One region of the Allofournierella sp. CML151 genome, then DNA from elsewhere that is predicted to be linked to it. Evidence: riboswitches for the same ligand, from Rfam matches in the RefSeq annotation. Region 1 holds a riboswitch; the other holds the start of a gene.
What was found. A riboswitch is a leader RNA that binds a small molecule or an ion and turns the genes downstream of it on or off. The one in region 1 is predicted to bind lysine.
Positions count from the first base shown of each region.

Region 1 (7,224 bases):
GGGCAGCCATTTCAGCCGGAAGCCCAGTGTGTAGCTGAGCGCCAGGGCAAATACATAGCTTGGCACCGAAACGCCCAGCACCGAGATGGCGGTGCACAGGCTGTCCAGCCAGGTGTTGTGGTTCAGTGCGGCGATCACACCCAGAATGAGCCCCAGCACCGCGCCCAGGGCAACGGCCATGCCGCCCACCTGAATGCTGATGGGAAGGCGGGTCTGAATGAGCTGGCTGATGGGGGTGTTTTTGCTGATGTTGTAGCTCACGCCGAAATCACCCTGCACCAGGTTGGCCACATACCGCCCGAACTGGACCAGCACCGGCTGATCCAGACCGTATTTTTCGTTCAAGACGATGCGCTGGTCTTCGGTGAGCTTCTCGTCGTTGAAGGGGGAGCCGGGCATGAGCTGCAGCAGGCAGAACAGCACCAGCGTAATGGCCAGAAGGGTGAATACCGAGATGAGCACTCGTTTCAGAATATAACTTTTCACAAGCGATCTCCCTCTTTTGATACAGTCTTTTGATACAAGAAACCCTGAACGGGGCCGGGCGCCGCAATGCGCCCGCCGGACAAAAAAGCCGCACAAGCTTCCCTTGCCTTGCAAAGCCAAGGGAAGCTGTGCGGCATAAAATTCAGGGGGTTATCGGAATTGTCCCGCCCGCGGAACGGGCGGTTCAAAGGGCCTTAGCCCTTGGTGGCGCTCTTGAACACGCGGTTCAGAGCAACGGGGTGGAAGTCCACGCCGGTCACATTGGACTTGATCATGCAGGCATCGGCCTTGGTGTAAACGGGAACGATAACAGCCTCGTCCATGATGATCTTCTCCGCGTCGTACAGGGCCTGCCAGCGAGCGGAAGCGTCGCTTACGTACTGGCCGGTGGTGCAGTCGGCGATGATGGCGTCGTACTCGGCATTGCTCCACTTGCCGTAGTTGTTGTTGTTATCGGTGATCCACATGTTCAGGTAGGTCATGGGATCGGCGTAGTCGGGGCCCCAGCGGGTCAGGCAGACTTCGTAGTTGCCTTCCTGGATGTCCTCAACGCGCTGCTTCTTGGGCTCAACCTTGATCTCCATGGTCACGCCGGGCAGGTTGGTTTCCACCTGCTCCTTGATAACAGCGGCCACGTTCTGGGATTCGGTGGTGTCCTCCACCAGCAGCTGGAAGGTGAAGGTATCCTGGCCCAGCTCAGCCTTGGCGGCTTCCAGGTACTCGGCAGCCTTGGCGGGATCGTCGCTGCAGACATCCTGGAACATGGTCTGATCTTCCGAGAAGTCGCTGCCGTCCGGGCCGGTGGCAAACTGCGGGGGAACGGCGGTGTAGGTGGCCAGAGAGCCGTCCTTCACCACGTCCTCCACGATGGAGGTACGATCAATGGCGTGGGTCAGAGCCAGGCGCAGATTCTGGTTGGCCAGAGCGGGTACACCGTCCATGTTCAAGGTCAGGTACCACAGGTAGCCGGCGCCGTGTACGCTCAGCTCAGGGTCGCCCTGAACCTGGTCCACCTGGTCGCCGCTCAGCTTGACGATGTCCAGATCGCCGTTCTGGTAGCTCATGAAGGCCTGCTGGCTGTCCTTGATGACCTGGTAGTTCAGGCCGTCCAGCTGGACCTTGTCAGCGTCGTAGTAGTCGGGGTTCTTCACCAGGCTGAAGGACAGAGCCGCGGGCTCGTAGCTGTCCAGAATGAAGGCGCCGTTGCTCAGCACGGTGTCCGGGCTGGTTCCGAAGGTGCCCTCAGCCAGGCCCTCATAGAATGCCTGGTTCACCGGGTAGAAGGTGGGGAAATACATCAGGTTCAGGAAGTAGGGAACGGGAACGGTCAGCTCCACCTGCAGGGTCTTTTCGTCCACTGCGGTGACGCCCAGCTCGCTCTTATCCATCTCGCCGGCGATGATCTCGGCGGCGTTCTTGATCTGGCCGATGTCGCTCATCATGTAGCTGTACTCGGAGGCGGTGGCGGGATCAGCCGCGCGCTGCCAGGCGAACACGAAGTCGTTGGCGGTAACGGGATCGCCGTTGGACCAGTTGGCATCCTCACGCAGGTGGAAGGTGTAGGTGCAGCCGTCCTCGCTCACCTCGTAGCTCTCGGCAATGGCGGGAACGGGCTGACCGTCCGCGTCCATCTGCATCAGGCCGTCGGTGAAGTCGGCGATTACCTCAAAGCTGGTGCCGTCGGTGGCCAGCTGGGGGTCCAGCGAGGCGACCTCGACCTCAGTCATAACATTCAGCACGTTGCTGCCGGTTGCGGCCGCAGTGCCGGAAGAGGACGCCGCGGTGGAAGTGCCGCTGGCTGCAGCGTCGCCGCCGCCGCAGGCGACCATGCTCAGCGCCAGTGCACCGGCCAGTGCGGCGGCGCCCATGCGTTTCCAAAGTTTCATGTGTGTGTGCTCCTCTCTTTTTGGATTGGATCTTCGCAAACCCCTTGAAACGAAAAAAGAGCAGGCAGCCCGGCGGGAATCTGCCCGCCGGCCCCTGACATCTCTGTCGTTGTTTAGCGTTATACTGCGCGAAAGTGATAAAGTCAAACAGTGAGAAAGTATTTTGTGAAAATGCATAGGGATACAAGTGAAAAAAGTGTGAAAACAGGCGATTTGCTGGAGATATGTCCTTGATAAGCAAACAAAAAATCCCATAGAACTGCTTGCAATAACAAGGGCAAGCAGTTCTATGGGGAATTCAAGAAAAAAGTGTATTCAGTTCAAGAACAGTAGCAGTTCGTCTGCAGCGAGTCCGGCGGCCAGCACGCTTTCGTCAAAATCGAAGGTATCCGCATGCAGAGGAATACCGGTTCCGGTGCCCAGCAGCAAAAACAGACCGGGCAGCTGCTGCTGATAGAAGGAAAAATCCTCCGAGATCATCAGCGGTTCGTCCAGCACCTGGAGCTCAGCCAGGGCGGTGCGAGCCTGCTCAAACAGGGCCTGGTCGTTGCGCACCGGCGGATAGCCGGCCGAGAAGGCGATGGTAAAGCTGCAGCCGGTTTCCCGCTCGAGGGTGTTGGCCAGATCCCGCAGCATGGCCTCGGCGGCGTTGAACATCTCGTCGGAATAGACCCGTAGGGTGCCCAGCAGCAGGCTGGAGTCGCTGATGGCATTGCGGGCCTGACCACTGGTCAGCTTGCCGAATTTCAGCAGGCGGGGCTCCTCCGCCCGGCCCAGCAGCTCCATCCGCCGGTAGCTCTCGCACAAAAAGGCGGAAGCGGCATACAATGCATCCCGTCCCTCGTGGGGCTTGGCCACGTGGCTGCTTTTGCCGGTTACGGTCACGGTCACCTCACTGGAGCGGGCCAGCAGCGGACCGGGTCGGCTGGCGATGGCTCCGGCAGGCAGGTCCGGCCAAAGATGCCAGCCGAAGATCCGGTCGCAGTGGTATTCTTCAAACACGCCGCTGTCGCACACCAGTTTTGCGCCGCCGGTGGTCTCCTCGGCGGGCTGGAACACCAGCAGCACGTTCCGGGGCAGCTTGTCCAGCACTTCGCTCACCCGCCCGGCCAGCGCCAGCACCATGGCCATGTGGCCGTCGTGACCGCAGGCGTGCATTTTGCCTTCGTGGCGGGAGGCGTAGTCGCAGCCGCTGCGCTCGGCGATGGGCAGAGCGTCCATATCGGCCCGGAAGGCAGCAGTGTGGGGCTTGCCTGCGTCAAAGTAGGCGCACAGGGTGCTTTCGCAGGGCGAAAACAGGGTGCAGGGATACTGCTCCAGCACCCGGCGGATATAGGCCAGGGTTTCGGGCAGGTCAAAGTCGGTTTCCGGGATCTGGTGCAGGTCCCGGCGGTATTGGGTCAGCAGCTGCTGCGTCATGAAATGTCTCTCCCCTCTCAGCCGGTGGCATAGCATGGTACGCCGGCTTTTGTTTGCGTTTTGCTCCTATTATAAGGCACCCGGCCCGGATGCACAAGCGCGGAAACGCCGGGGAAAAGAAGGAAAAAGCCGTTGACTTCACCTTGATAGCGTGCTATGATGCAGATATATGGATAGAGGCGCGGGTGCGATGAACCCCACAGGAGCCGGCAGGCACGGAGCGTGGGGCGGGGCAAGCCCGCCGAATCGGCGCATCCGGGCACGGCGGCGCCGATGGGGCCCCGGGGAATACCCGCGGCACTGTCCGCGGAAGGACCGCGGGGGCGCTATCTTACCTGTAAGCGGTGGTATTGTCCACGCGCCGGTAAGGCCGCAGCGCCCTTCCGGCGCGTTTTTTGTTGTATGCAAGCTTACAAATAGAGAGAGGAGCAGCCGTTATGACCGCAAAGAATCTGAAGGGCTCCATCGTGGCCCTGATCACCCCCTTCCATGAGGATGGAAGCGTTAATTTTGAAAAACTGGCCCAGCTGGTGGACTTCCACCTGGAAAACGGCACCGATGGTTTGCTGATTCTGGGCACCACCGGCGAGAGCTCGGCCATGAGCCATGAGGAGGACGACGCAGTCTGCGAATTCGTGGTCAAGCGGGTGGCCGGCCGGGTGCCGGTGATTGCGGGCAGCGGTTCCAACTGCACTCAGACCATGCTGGAAAAGAGCCTGAGCTTTGAAAAGCTGGGGGCGGACGGTCTGCTGCTGATCACTCCTTACTACAACAAGACCAATGAGGAGGGTATGTACAACCACTTCAAGACGGTGGCGGATGCAGTGCATATCCCCTGCATTCTGTACAATGTGCCCGGCCGCACCGGCTGCGGTATCTCCGAGGATGTGGTGCGCCGCCTGTCGACCCATCCCAACATCATGGGCATCAAGGAGGCCTCCGGCAACCTGAGCTACACCGCCAAGATCGCCCGCTATGTGAACGAGGATTTCGCCCTCTATTCCGGCAATGATGATATGGTTCTGCCCATTCTGTCGCTGGGCGGCAGCGGCGTGATCTCGGTGCTGGCCAACATTCTGCCCCGCCAGACCCACGATATGGTCATGAACTATCTGAACGGGGACCGGCAGAAGGCGCTGGAGACCCAGCTGGGCCTGCTGGACGTGATCAACGGTCTGTTCCTGGAGGTAAACCCCATCCCCGTGAAGGAGGCCATGAACCAGATGGGCATGGATGTGGGTGGTTATCGCCAGCCTCTGGGGCCCATGGGTGAAGCCGCAAAGGCCAAGCTGACCGCTGCCCTGAAGGCTGCCGGACTGGTTTGAGCGCAGGGGTTTGAAAAATGGCCGGGAATGTGGCATAATAGAACGGCCAAAACAAAGCAACAAGGTGGGAAAAGACACGTGAACGCAGAACAGATTATTCAGTACATCGCAAACGCCGAGAAGAAGACCCCGGTGAAGATCACCATTCAGGAGAAGGAGCCCCTGAACTACGGCTCCGCCAAGGTGTTCGGCACCGGTGCCAAGATCGTGTTTGGCGACTGGAAGGAGCTTGGCCCCATTCTGGAGGCCAATGCGGATAAAATTGAGGACATGGTGGTGGAAAACGACTGCCGCAATTCGGCCATTCCCCTGCTGGACCTGAAGGGCATCAATGCCCGCATCGAGCCGGGCGCCATCATCCGAGAGCAGGTGGAGATCGGCGACGCGGCGGTCATCATGATGGGCGCCATCATCAACATTGGAGCTGTCATCGGCGAGGGCACCATGATCGATATGGGCGCTGTGCTGGGCGGCCGGGCCACGGTGGGCAAGCATTGCCATGTGGGCGCGGGCGCGGTGCTGGCCGGTGTGGTCGAGCCCGCCAGCGCAAAGCCGGTGATCCTGGAGGACGACGTTCTGGTGGGTGCCAACGCGGTAGTCATCGAGGGCGTGCATGTGGGCGAAGGCGCGGTGATTGCCGCCGGCAGCGTGGTCATCGAGGATGTGCCTGCGGGCGCTGTGGTGGCCGGTGTTCCTGCCCGGGTCATCAAACAGAAGGATGAAAAAACCACCCAGAAAACCGCCCTGCAGGACGCCCTGCGTACCCTGTAAGCAAAAGGCCCGGCGCTGCCGGGCCTTTTTTGACGGATCAACTTTTTGTATAATCAAATAAATAATATACAAGAAAGGGGGATCAAGATGAAAAAGAAGGTTCTGGTTATCAGCGCCAGCCTGCGGCCGGGCAGCAATTCCCATGCACTGGCCGAGCAGTTTGCCGAAGGTGCACGGCAGGCGGGCCATGAGGTGGAGCTGGTGAGCCTGCGGGACAAGGAGATCCGGTTCTGCCGGGGCTGCACTGCCTGCCAGAAAACCGGCAGCTGTGTGATTCGGGACGATGTGGCCCCGCTGCTGGAAAAGCTGCGCGCTGCTCAGGTGGTGGCCTTTGCCACGCCCATCTATTATTACGAGCTGTGCGGCCAGCTGAAAACCTTCCTGGACCGTACCGAGCCGCTGTACGGGAGAGAGAACGCCTTCCGGCAGGTGTATCTGCTCAGTGCGGCCGCTGAAACCGAGGACTTTGTGCCAAAGCGTGCGGAAAGCGGTATCCAGGGTTGGATCGACTGCTTTGAAAACCTGGAACTGGCAGGCACCGTATTTGCGGGCGGCGTGCAGGGTCCGGGCGAGATGACCGGACACTCGGCACTGGAACAGGCCCGGGCTATGGGAGCGGCCATTCAATAAAAAAGAAAGCGGGCGGGATCTTTCGATCCCGCCCGCTTGTTCTTTAAAATTATCGTTTTTCTGCACGGAAGAACAGGGCGACGGTGCCGGGGCCGGAATGGGCGCCGATCACCGGGCCGATGGTGGAAATGCACACCCGTTTTACGCCCAGAGCGGCGATCTTGTCGGCCACATAGCGGCAGTCCTCCAGGCAGTCGCCGTGGCTCACAAAGACCACCTGCTCGCTGCGGTCGTAGGTGCTGGCGGCGAAGTGCTTGACCAGAGCGTCCAGGCTGGCCTTGCGCCCGCGCACCTTTTCCATGGGGATCAGCTTGCCTTCCTCGTCCACATGCAGCACCGGCTTGATGCCCAGCAGGGTGCCGGCCACCGCCGCGGCGCCGCTTACGCGGCCGCCCCGCTTCAGGAACATCAGGTCATCCACCGTGAACCAGGCGCAGATGGACTGGCGGTTTTCCACAAACCAGTCTGCCACCTCACGCAGGCTCTTGCCCTCGTTTTTCAGGCAGGCGGCATAATACACCGCCAGGCCCTCGCCCATGCTGGCCTGCAGGGTATCGATCACCTCGATGGTGCGCTCGGGGAACTGCTCCCGCAGATCCTCAGCAGCCAGACGGGCGGAATTGAAAGTGCCGGAAAGGCCGCTGGAGAAGGCCAGGTACAGAATGTCCTTTCCCTGCTCCAGAACAGGGGTAAAGGTATCCAGGAAA
Region 1 is NZ_JAPNNW010000013.1:16,384-23,607, forward strand. Features, by position in the region: gene PH256_RS10165 (ABC transporter permease) at 1-486, opposite strand, end outside; gene PH256_RS10170 (peptide ABC transporter substrate-binding protein) at 681-2,372, opposite strand; gene PH256_RS10175 (amidohydrolase) at 2,688-3,791, opposite strand; lysine riboswitch at 3,958-4,128, shown strand; gene dapA (4-hydroxy-tetrahydrodipicolinate synthase) at 4,229-5,116, shown strand; gene dapD (2,3,4,5-tetrahydropyridine-2,6-dicarboxylate N-acetyltransferase) at 5,195-5,887, shown strand; gene PH256_RS10190 (flavodoxin family protein) at 5,975-6,517, shown strand; gene PH256_RS10195 (DegV family protein) at 6,567-7,224, opposite strand, start outside.

Region 2 (7,224 bases), on a different contig from region 1:
CACCAGCTTTGCGGCGGTGAACGACGAGGGCTACACCACCGTGCAGCTGGCGGAGACCTGCGCCGACTGGCAGCCGGTGCGCCCGGTGGACCCGGCCCCCTTTGTGCCCGCGGGCGAGAGCGAGCGCATGCGCCGCTGCGAGGCCATTCTGGAGATGCAGGCCCAGGGCCTGCGCAAGCGGATGGAGCACACCCGCGCCGCCACCGCGGTGATCGGCATTTCCGGCGGTCTGGACAGCACCCTGGCGCTGCTGGTGGTGACCCGGGCCTTCCGGCTGATGGACAAGCCCCTCAAGGACGTGATCGCGGTGACCATGCCCTGCTTCGGCACCACAAAGCGCACCAAGTCCAACGCGGAGAAGCTGTGCGAGGCGCTGGGCGTGAGCCTGCGGCAGGTGAACATTGCGGATACGGTGCGCAGCAACTTTGCGGACATCGGCCACGACGAGTCGGTGCTGGACGTGACCTACGAAAACACCCAGGCCCGGGTGCGCACCCTGGTGCTGATGAACCTGGCCAACCGGATGGGCGGCCTGGTGATCGGCACCGGCGACCTGAGCGAGCTGGCCCTGGGCTGGGCCACCTACAACGGCGACCACATGAGCATGTACGGCGTGAACGGCTCGGTGCCCAAGACGCTGGTGCGGCACATCGTGGCCACCGTGGCCGCCAACAGCGAGCCCGCCCTGCGGGAGGTGCTGCAGGACATTCTGGACACCCCGGTCAGCCCCGAGCTGCTGCCCGCCAAGGAGAACGGCGAGATCGCCCAGCAGACCGAGGCCATCGTGGGCCCCTACGAGCTGCACGACTTCTTTTTGTACTATGCCATCCGCTGGGGCTTTGCGCCCAAAAAGATCTTCTGGCTGGCCCAGCGGGCCTTTGCCGGAGTCTATGAGGATGCGGTGCTGGTGCAGTGGCTGCGCAACTTCTACCGGCGCTTCTTTGCCCAGCAGTTCAAGCGCAGCTGTCTGCCGGACGGCCCCAAGGTGGGCACCGTGACCCTGTCGCCCCGGGGCGACTGGCGGATGCCCAGCGACGCCTGTGCCGCCCTCTGGCTGGCCCAGGTGGAGGAGCTGGAAAATACTTTGTAACCGATTATCGGGAGGGAAAACAAGATGAACAATCAGGAATATATGCTGCAGCAGGTAAAAGCGGTGCTGGCCATCGACAGCCCCAGCGGTTTTACCAAAAACGCAGTGGATTATCTGGTGAAGGAATACAAGGCCCTGGGCTATGAGCCCCAGGTCACCCGCAAGGGCGGCGTGCTGGTGCAGCTGAGCGCGGGCGACGGCTCCATGCCCGGCGACGGCATCCTGCAGGAGGCCCATCTGGACACGCTGGGCGGCATGGTGTGCGGCGTGAAGGCCAACGGCCGGCTGCGGCTCACCGCTCTGGGCGGCATGAACCCCAACAACGCCGAGGCCGAGAACGTGCGCATCTACACCCGGGAGGGCAAGGTCTACACCGGCGTGTGCCAGCTGACCGACGCCTCGGTGCATGTGAACGGCGACTACTCCAAGACCGAGCGCAGCTGGGATACCATGGAGGTTCTGCTGGACGAGATGGTCTTCTCCGAGGCCGAGGTCCACGCACTGGGCATCGAAAACGGCGACATCGTCTGCTTTGACCCCCGCACCACCGTCACCGAGAGCGGCTACATCAAGAGCCGTTTCCTGGACGACAAGCTGAGCGTGGCCATTCTGCTGGGCTATGCCCGTGCGCTGAAGGAGAGCGGCAAGACCACCCGGCGGGCGGTGTGGCAGCACATCACCGTGTTTGAGGAGGTGGGCCACGGCGGCTCCGCCTCGGTGCCCGAGGGTGTGGGCGAGGCCATCAGCGTGGACATGGGCTGCGTGGGCGAGGGCCTGGCCTGCAAGGAGCATCAGGTGTCCATCTGCGCCAAGGACAGCGGCGGTCCCTACCACTATGACGTGGTGAGCGGCCTGGTGGCGGCGGCCAAAGCGGCCGGTGTGGACTACGCGGTGGACGTGTACCCCCACTACGGCTCGGATGTGGAGGCCACCCTGCGGGCGGGCGCGGACCTGCGTCACGGCCTGATCGGCGCGGGCGTGTACGCCTCCCACGGCTACGAGCGCAGCCACGTGAAGGGCATGATGGCCACCTTCCAGCTGCTAAACGCTTACATCGAGACCGTTTAAAGCCGGATTTGATTACAAAAAAAGACCAAGTTTTCCACAGCGGCTTGACAAGCTGTGGAAAATAGAGTAATATGGCAACTAAATTCATATCGCTGTGATAGAGGCGCGGTGTTCAAGAGTAGCACGCGGCATTCGGGGCAGACCCCCGCCGCTGCAAAAGGGAACACCGCCGAAGGAAGCGAACCCGGTCTGGGGGGGCGCTTGCCTGGGTCGGCGGAGAAGATCCGCCGGACTGTCACGAAGTTTTTTCGTGAAGCGCTATCCAAGGGAAACCGAAGGGGCGGCCCGGCCGGGGCTGCCTGCAACGTGCCGCGTTCGTTTGCGGTGCGCACGGAGACTTCCGCGGGGCTGCTTTTCGAAAGGAAAGCAGCCCCGTTTTTTTGCGTGGCGGGCAGCGGTAAAGCAAAAGGAGGAAAAACACAATGAAAAAGATCGCAAGCCTTGTGCTGGCGCTGCTGCTGTTTGCCGCCCTTCCCGGCGGTCTGGCCGTTTCGGCCGAGGGCAGCGTGCTGGACGACAACACCCTGACGGTGGCCATGGAGTGCGCCTACGCCCCCTACAACTGGACCCAGCCGGATTCTTCCAACGGCGCGGTGCCCATCAAGGACAGCGCCGACTACGCCAACGGCTACGATGTGATGATGGCCAAGAAGATTGCCGAGGCTCTGGGTATGGAGCTGGAGATCGTGCGGCTGGACTGGGATTCCCTGGTGCCCGCCGTGCAGAGCGGCACCGTGGACTGCGTGATTGCGGGCCAGTCCATCACCAGTGAGCGGCTGGAGTCGGTGGATTTCACCGCCCCCTACTTCTACGCCTCCATCGTGAGCCTGACCCGGGCCGACAGCCCCTATGCCCAGGCCCAGGGCCTGAGCGAGCTGGCGGGCGCCACCGCCACCAGCCAGCTGGGCACCATCTGGTACGACGGCTGTCTGCCCCAGATTCCGGACGTCACCATCCTCACCCCGCAGGAATCCGCCCCCGCCATGCTGATGGCGCTGGAGACCGGCCGGGCAAATCTGGTGGTCACCGATATCCCCACCGCAAAGGCGGCGCTGAACGCCTACAGCGACTTCGTGCTGCTGGACTTCAACGACAGCGAGGATAATTTCCAGGTCTCCAGCGAGGATGTGAACATCGGCATCTCGGTGCAGAAGGGCAACACCGAACTGAAGGACGCCATCAACGGTGTGCTGGCCACCATGACCGAGGACGACTACAACGCCATGATGGATGAGGCCATTGCCATCCAGCCCCTGAGCGACGGCCTGCCCGAGGGCTTCTTTGCCCAGATCGGGTACCTGCTGCAGAACTACGGCACCAACTACCTGAAGGGTGCGGGCATCACCATCGTGATCGCGGTGATCTGCACCGCCATCGGCTGTGTGATCGGCCTTGGCTGCGGCATCGTGCAGACCATCCCGGTGGAAAAGCGGGACGGCATGGGCAAAAAGGTGCTGCTGGGCGCGGCCCGCGCCGTGCTGCGGGTGTATGTGGAGGTCTTCCGCGGCACCCCCATGATTCTGCAGGCGGTGCTGATCTTCTACGGCGCGGCCTTCCTGTTCGGCTGGAACCTGGACATGTGGACCGCCGCTCTGGTGATCGTATCGGTGAACACCGGCGCTTACATGGCCGAGTCGGTGCGCGGCGGCATTCTGTCCATCCCGGTGGGCCAGACCGAGGGCGCCAAGGCCATCGGCCTGACCCATGTGCAGACCATGACCAGCATCATTCTGCCCCAGGCGCTGCGCAACATCATGCCTCAGATCGGCAACAACCTGATTATCAATATCAAGGATACTTCCGTGCTGTTCATCATCGGCGTGGCCGAGCTGTTCAGCATCCACAAGGGCGTGGTGGGCGCCACTTACGCCTACTTCCCCTCGGCAGTGATCGAGATGGCCATCTATCTGGTGATGACTCTGGTCTGCTCGGCCATCCTGCGCTGGGTGGAAAAGCGGATGGACGGCGAATCCAGCTACGCGCTGGTGAAGCAGACCGGCGGCCTGAACGCCCCTCCCTATGTGGAGCACGGCAAGCCGCGCACCGGCAACCTGGACCTGTGAGAAAAGGGGGAAGAGCAAGATGAATACTACCGAAACCGGCGCCATTGTAGAGGTGCGCCACCTGAATAAATCCTTCGGCCCGCGGGAGATTCTGCGGGACATCAACTTCACCGTCTGCAAGGGCGACGTGACCACCATCATCGGCCCCTCCGGCAGCGGCAAGTCCACGCTGCTGCGCTGTTTGAACCTGCTGGAGACGCCCTCCGGCGGCGAGATTCTGTTCCACGGGCAGAACATCGGCGAGAGCGCCAACATCCCCGCCTACCGCACCAAGGTGGGCATGGTGTTCCAGTCCTTCAACCTGTTCTCCAACCTGACCGTGCTGGAGAACTGCATGCTGGGCCAGCGCAAGGCATTGAAGCGCAGCAAGGCCGAGGCGGAGCAGAAGGCTCTGTTCTATCTGGAAAAGGTGGGCATGGCCGAATATGTGAACGCCAAGCCCAGCCAGCTTTCCGGCGGCCAGCAGCAGCGGGTGGCCATCGCCCGGGCTCTTGCCATGGAGCCGGAGCTGCTGCTCTTCGACGAGCCCACCAGTGCCCTGGACCCGGAGATGGTGGGCGAGGTGCTGAACGTAATGCAGAAGCTGGCCGCCGAGGGCATGACCATGATCGTGGTCACCCACGAGATGGCCTTCGCCCGGGACGTGAGCAACCATGTGGTGTTCATGGCCGACGGCGTGATCTGTGAGGAGGGCGAACCGCACCAGCTGTTCGAGCAGCCGAAAAGCGAGCGCACCGCCGAGTTCCTGGCCCGCTTCCGGCAGGGCTGAGCCTCAAACAGAAAACAAAACAAGCAAAAAAGGCATCGGGAAAATTCCCGATGCCTTTTTGCTTTGTGTTGAAAAAGAAGCAATCAGACCTTCACGATCCAGCCCTTTTCGTCGGGCAGAACGCCCCACTGGATACCGGTGAGGGTGTCGTACAGGCGCTGGGTCACTTCGCCGATGTTGCCGTCGTTCACGGTCACCTCGTCGCCCTCGTAGTACAGCTTGCCCACCGGGCTGACCACCGCGGCGGTGCCGGTGCCGAACACCTCTTCCAGCTTGCCGGCGTGGGCGGCGTCCATGACCTCCTGAATGGACAGGCGGGTGTCGCAGTCCACGGTGTAGCCCCAGTCACGCAGCAGCTCGATGCAGCTCATGCGGGTGATGCCGGGCAGCACGGTGCCAACGGTGGGAGCGGTGCGGATGACGCCGTCGATCTTGAAGAAGCAGTTCATGCTGCCCACTTCCTCCACGTACTTGCGCTCCACGCCGTCCAGCCAGAGCACCTGGCTGTAGCCCAGGTCGTGGGCCTTCATCTGGCCCGCCAGGCTGGCTGCGTAGTTGCCGCCGCACTTGATGAAGCCGGTGCCGCCGGGAGTGGCGCGCACATACTCGTCCTCCACGTAGATCTTCACCGGGTCCAGGCCCTCGGCGTAGTAGGCGCCGGAGGGGGAGGCGATGACGATGAACTCATAGGTGGCGCTGGGCTTTACACCCAGGTGCGGCTCGGTGGCGATGGTGAAGGGGCGCAGGTACAGGCTGGTGCCGGGAGCGCTGGGCACCCAGTCACGGTCCACATCCACCAGAGCCTTCACCGCCTGCACGAAGTCCTCCACCGGGATGGTGGGGATGCACAGACGCTCGTGGGTGCTCTGCAGGCGCTCGGCGTTCTTTTCCGGGCGGAACAGCTGCACCTGGCCCTCGGCGGTGCGGTAGGCCTTCATGCCCTCAAAGCTCTCCTGGGCATAGTGGAAGACCATGGCGGCAGGGTCCAGCGAGATGGGCTGGTAGGGCTCGATGCGGGGCGAATGCCAGCCCTGGCCCTCGGTGTAGTCCATGCGGAACATATGGTCGGTGTAATGGGTGCCGAAGCCCAGATTGTTCTCATCGGGCTTTGCCTTGGGTGTGGTGGTTTTGGTTACTTTGATCTCCAACATGAAACAGGTCCTCCCTCTTGCGGCCGGTGGATATGCGCCGCCGCCTGTGATTGGCTTTTATAATGTGACCATTATAGAACCTGTTTGGTGCTTCCGTCAAGACTTTTTTGCTTTAAAAGGGTGGCCTGGTAGCGCGAAATAGCGAATTGACGCCGCACATGCCCTTTATATATAAGGAAAGCCCCCGCTTTTGGGAAAAGAAGAGGCTGGCAGGTGGTGAAATCCCTCACAAACATAAACTTAACATTGCCCCGGGCAGAAAGGGCGCGGATTCGTGGTTTTGTAAAATTTCTTTACATAAAATTGGGCAGTTTAACAAAAGCCTAACGGAACCATGCGGGCGGATTTTGCAAACCGGGCGGTATAATGATACCAGTTTCGCGGGAAAGCGAAGCACAAGCGAGACCGAAACTCCGCCCCCACAAAACACAGGAGCGGGGAGAGCGGAAGAAATTCATTGGAATGAATTGAGAAGAAGAGGGAGTAAGACAAGATGAAAATGAAGCGTTTTATGGCAATGGCTATTGCATGTGTTATGGCTGCCGGTCTGGTAGCCTGCGGCGGCTCTGAGAGCACCGCTACCACCAGCACCGCTGGTTCCACCGCCGGTTCCACCACCGCCAGCACTGCCGAAGAGACCACCGCTGACCTGAGCGGCGCGGTAGCCACCGGCGGCTCCACCAGCGTGGAGAAGGTGATCGGCGCTCTGAGCGAGGCTTTCATGGAAGCCAACCCCGGCGTGGACGTTACTTATGATCCCACCGGCAGCAGCGCAGGCGTGACCGGCGCTGCCGACGGCACCCTGGACATCGGCCTGTCCAGCCGCGCTCTGAAGGAAGAGGAGATCTCCAAGGGCCTGAAGGAGACCACCTTCGCCCTGGACGGCATCGCCATCGTGGTGAACACCGAGAACACCGCCACGGACCTGAGCCTGGAGCAGATCGCAAAGCTGGCTACCGGCGAGATCACTAACTGGAGCGAAGTGGGCGGCCCCGATGCCCCCGTTGTTCTGATCGGCCGTGAGGCTGGTTCCGGTACCCGCGACGGCTTCGAGAGCATCGTTGGCGTGGAAGACAAGTGCGC
Region 2 is NZ_JAPNNW010000005.1:101,250-108,473, forward strand. Features, by position in the region: gene PH256_RS05545 (NAD(+) synthase) at 1-1,090, shown strand, start outside; gene PH256_RS05550 (M42 family metallopeptidase) at 1,115-2,158, shown strand; lysine riboswitch at 2,249-2,427, shown strand; gene PH256_RS15255 (ABC transporter substrate-binding protein/permease) at 2,581-4,221, shown strand; gene PH256_RS05565 (amino acid ABC transporter ATP-binding protein) at 4,241-4,990, shown strand; gene PH256_RS05570 (branched-chain amino acid aminotransferase) at 5,074-6,141, opposite strand; gene PH256_RS05575 (phosphate ABC transporter substrate-binding protein) at 6,635-7,224, shown strand, end outside.
Region 2: another riboswitch for lysine. It lies ahead of PH256_RS15255 (ABC transporter substrate-binding protein/permease); the one in region 1 lies ahead of dapA (4-hydroxy-tetrahydrodipicolinate synthase).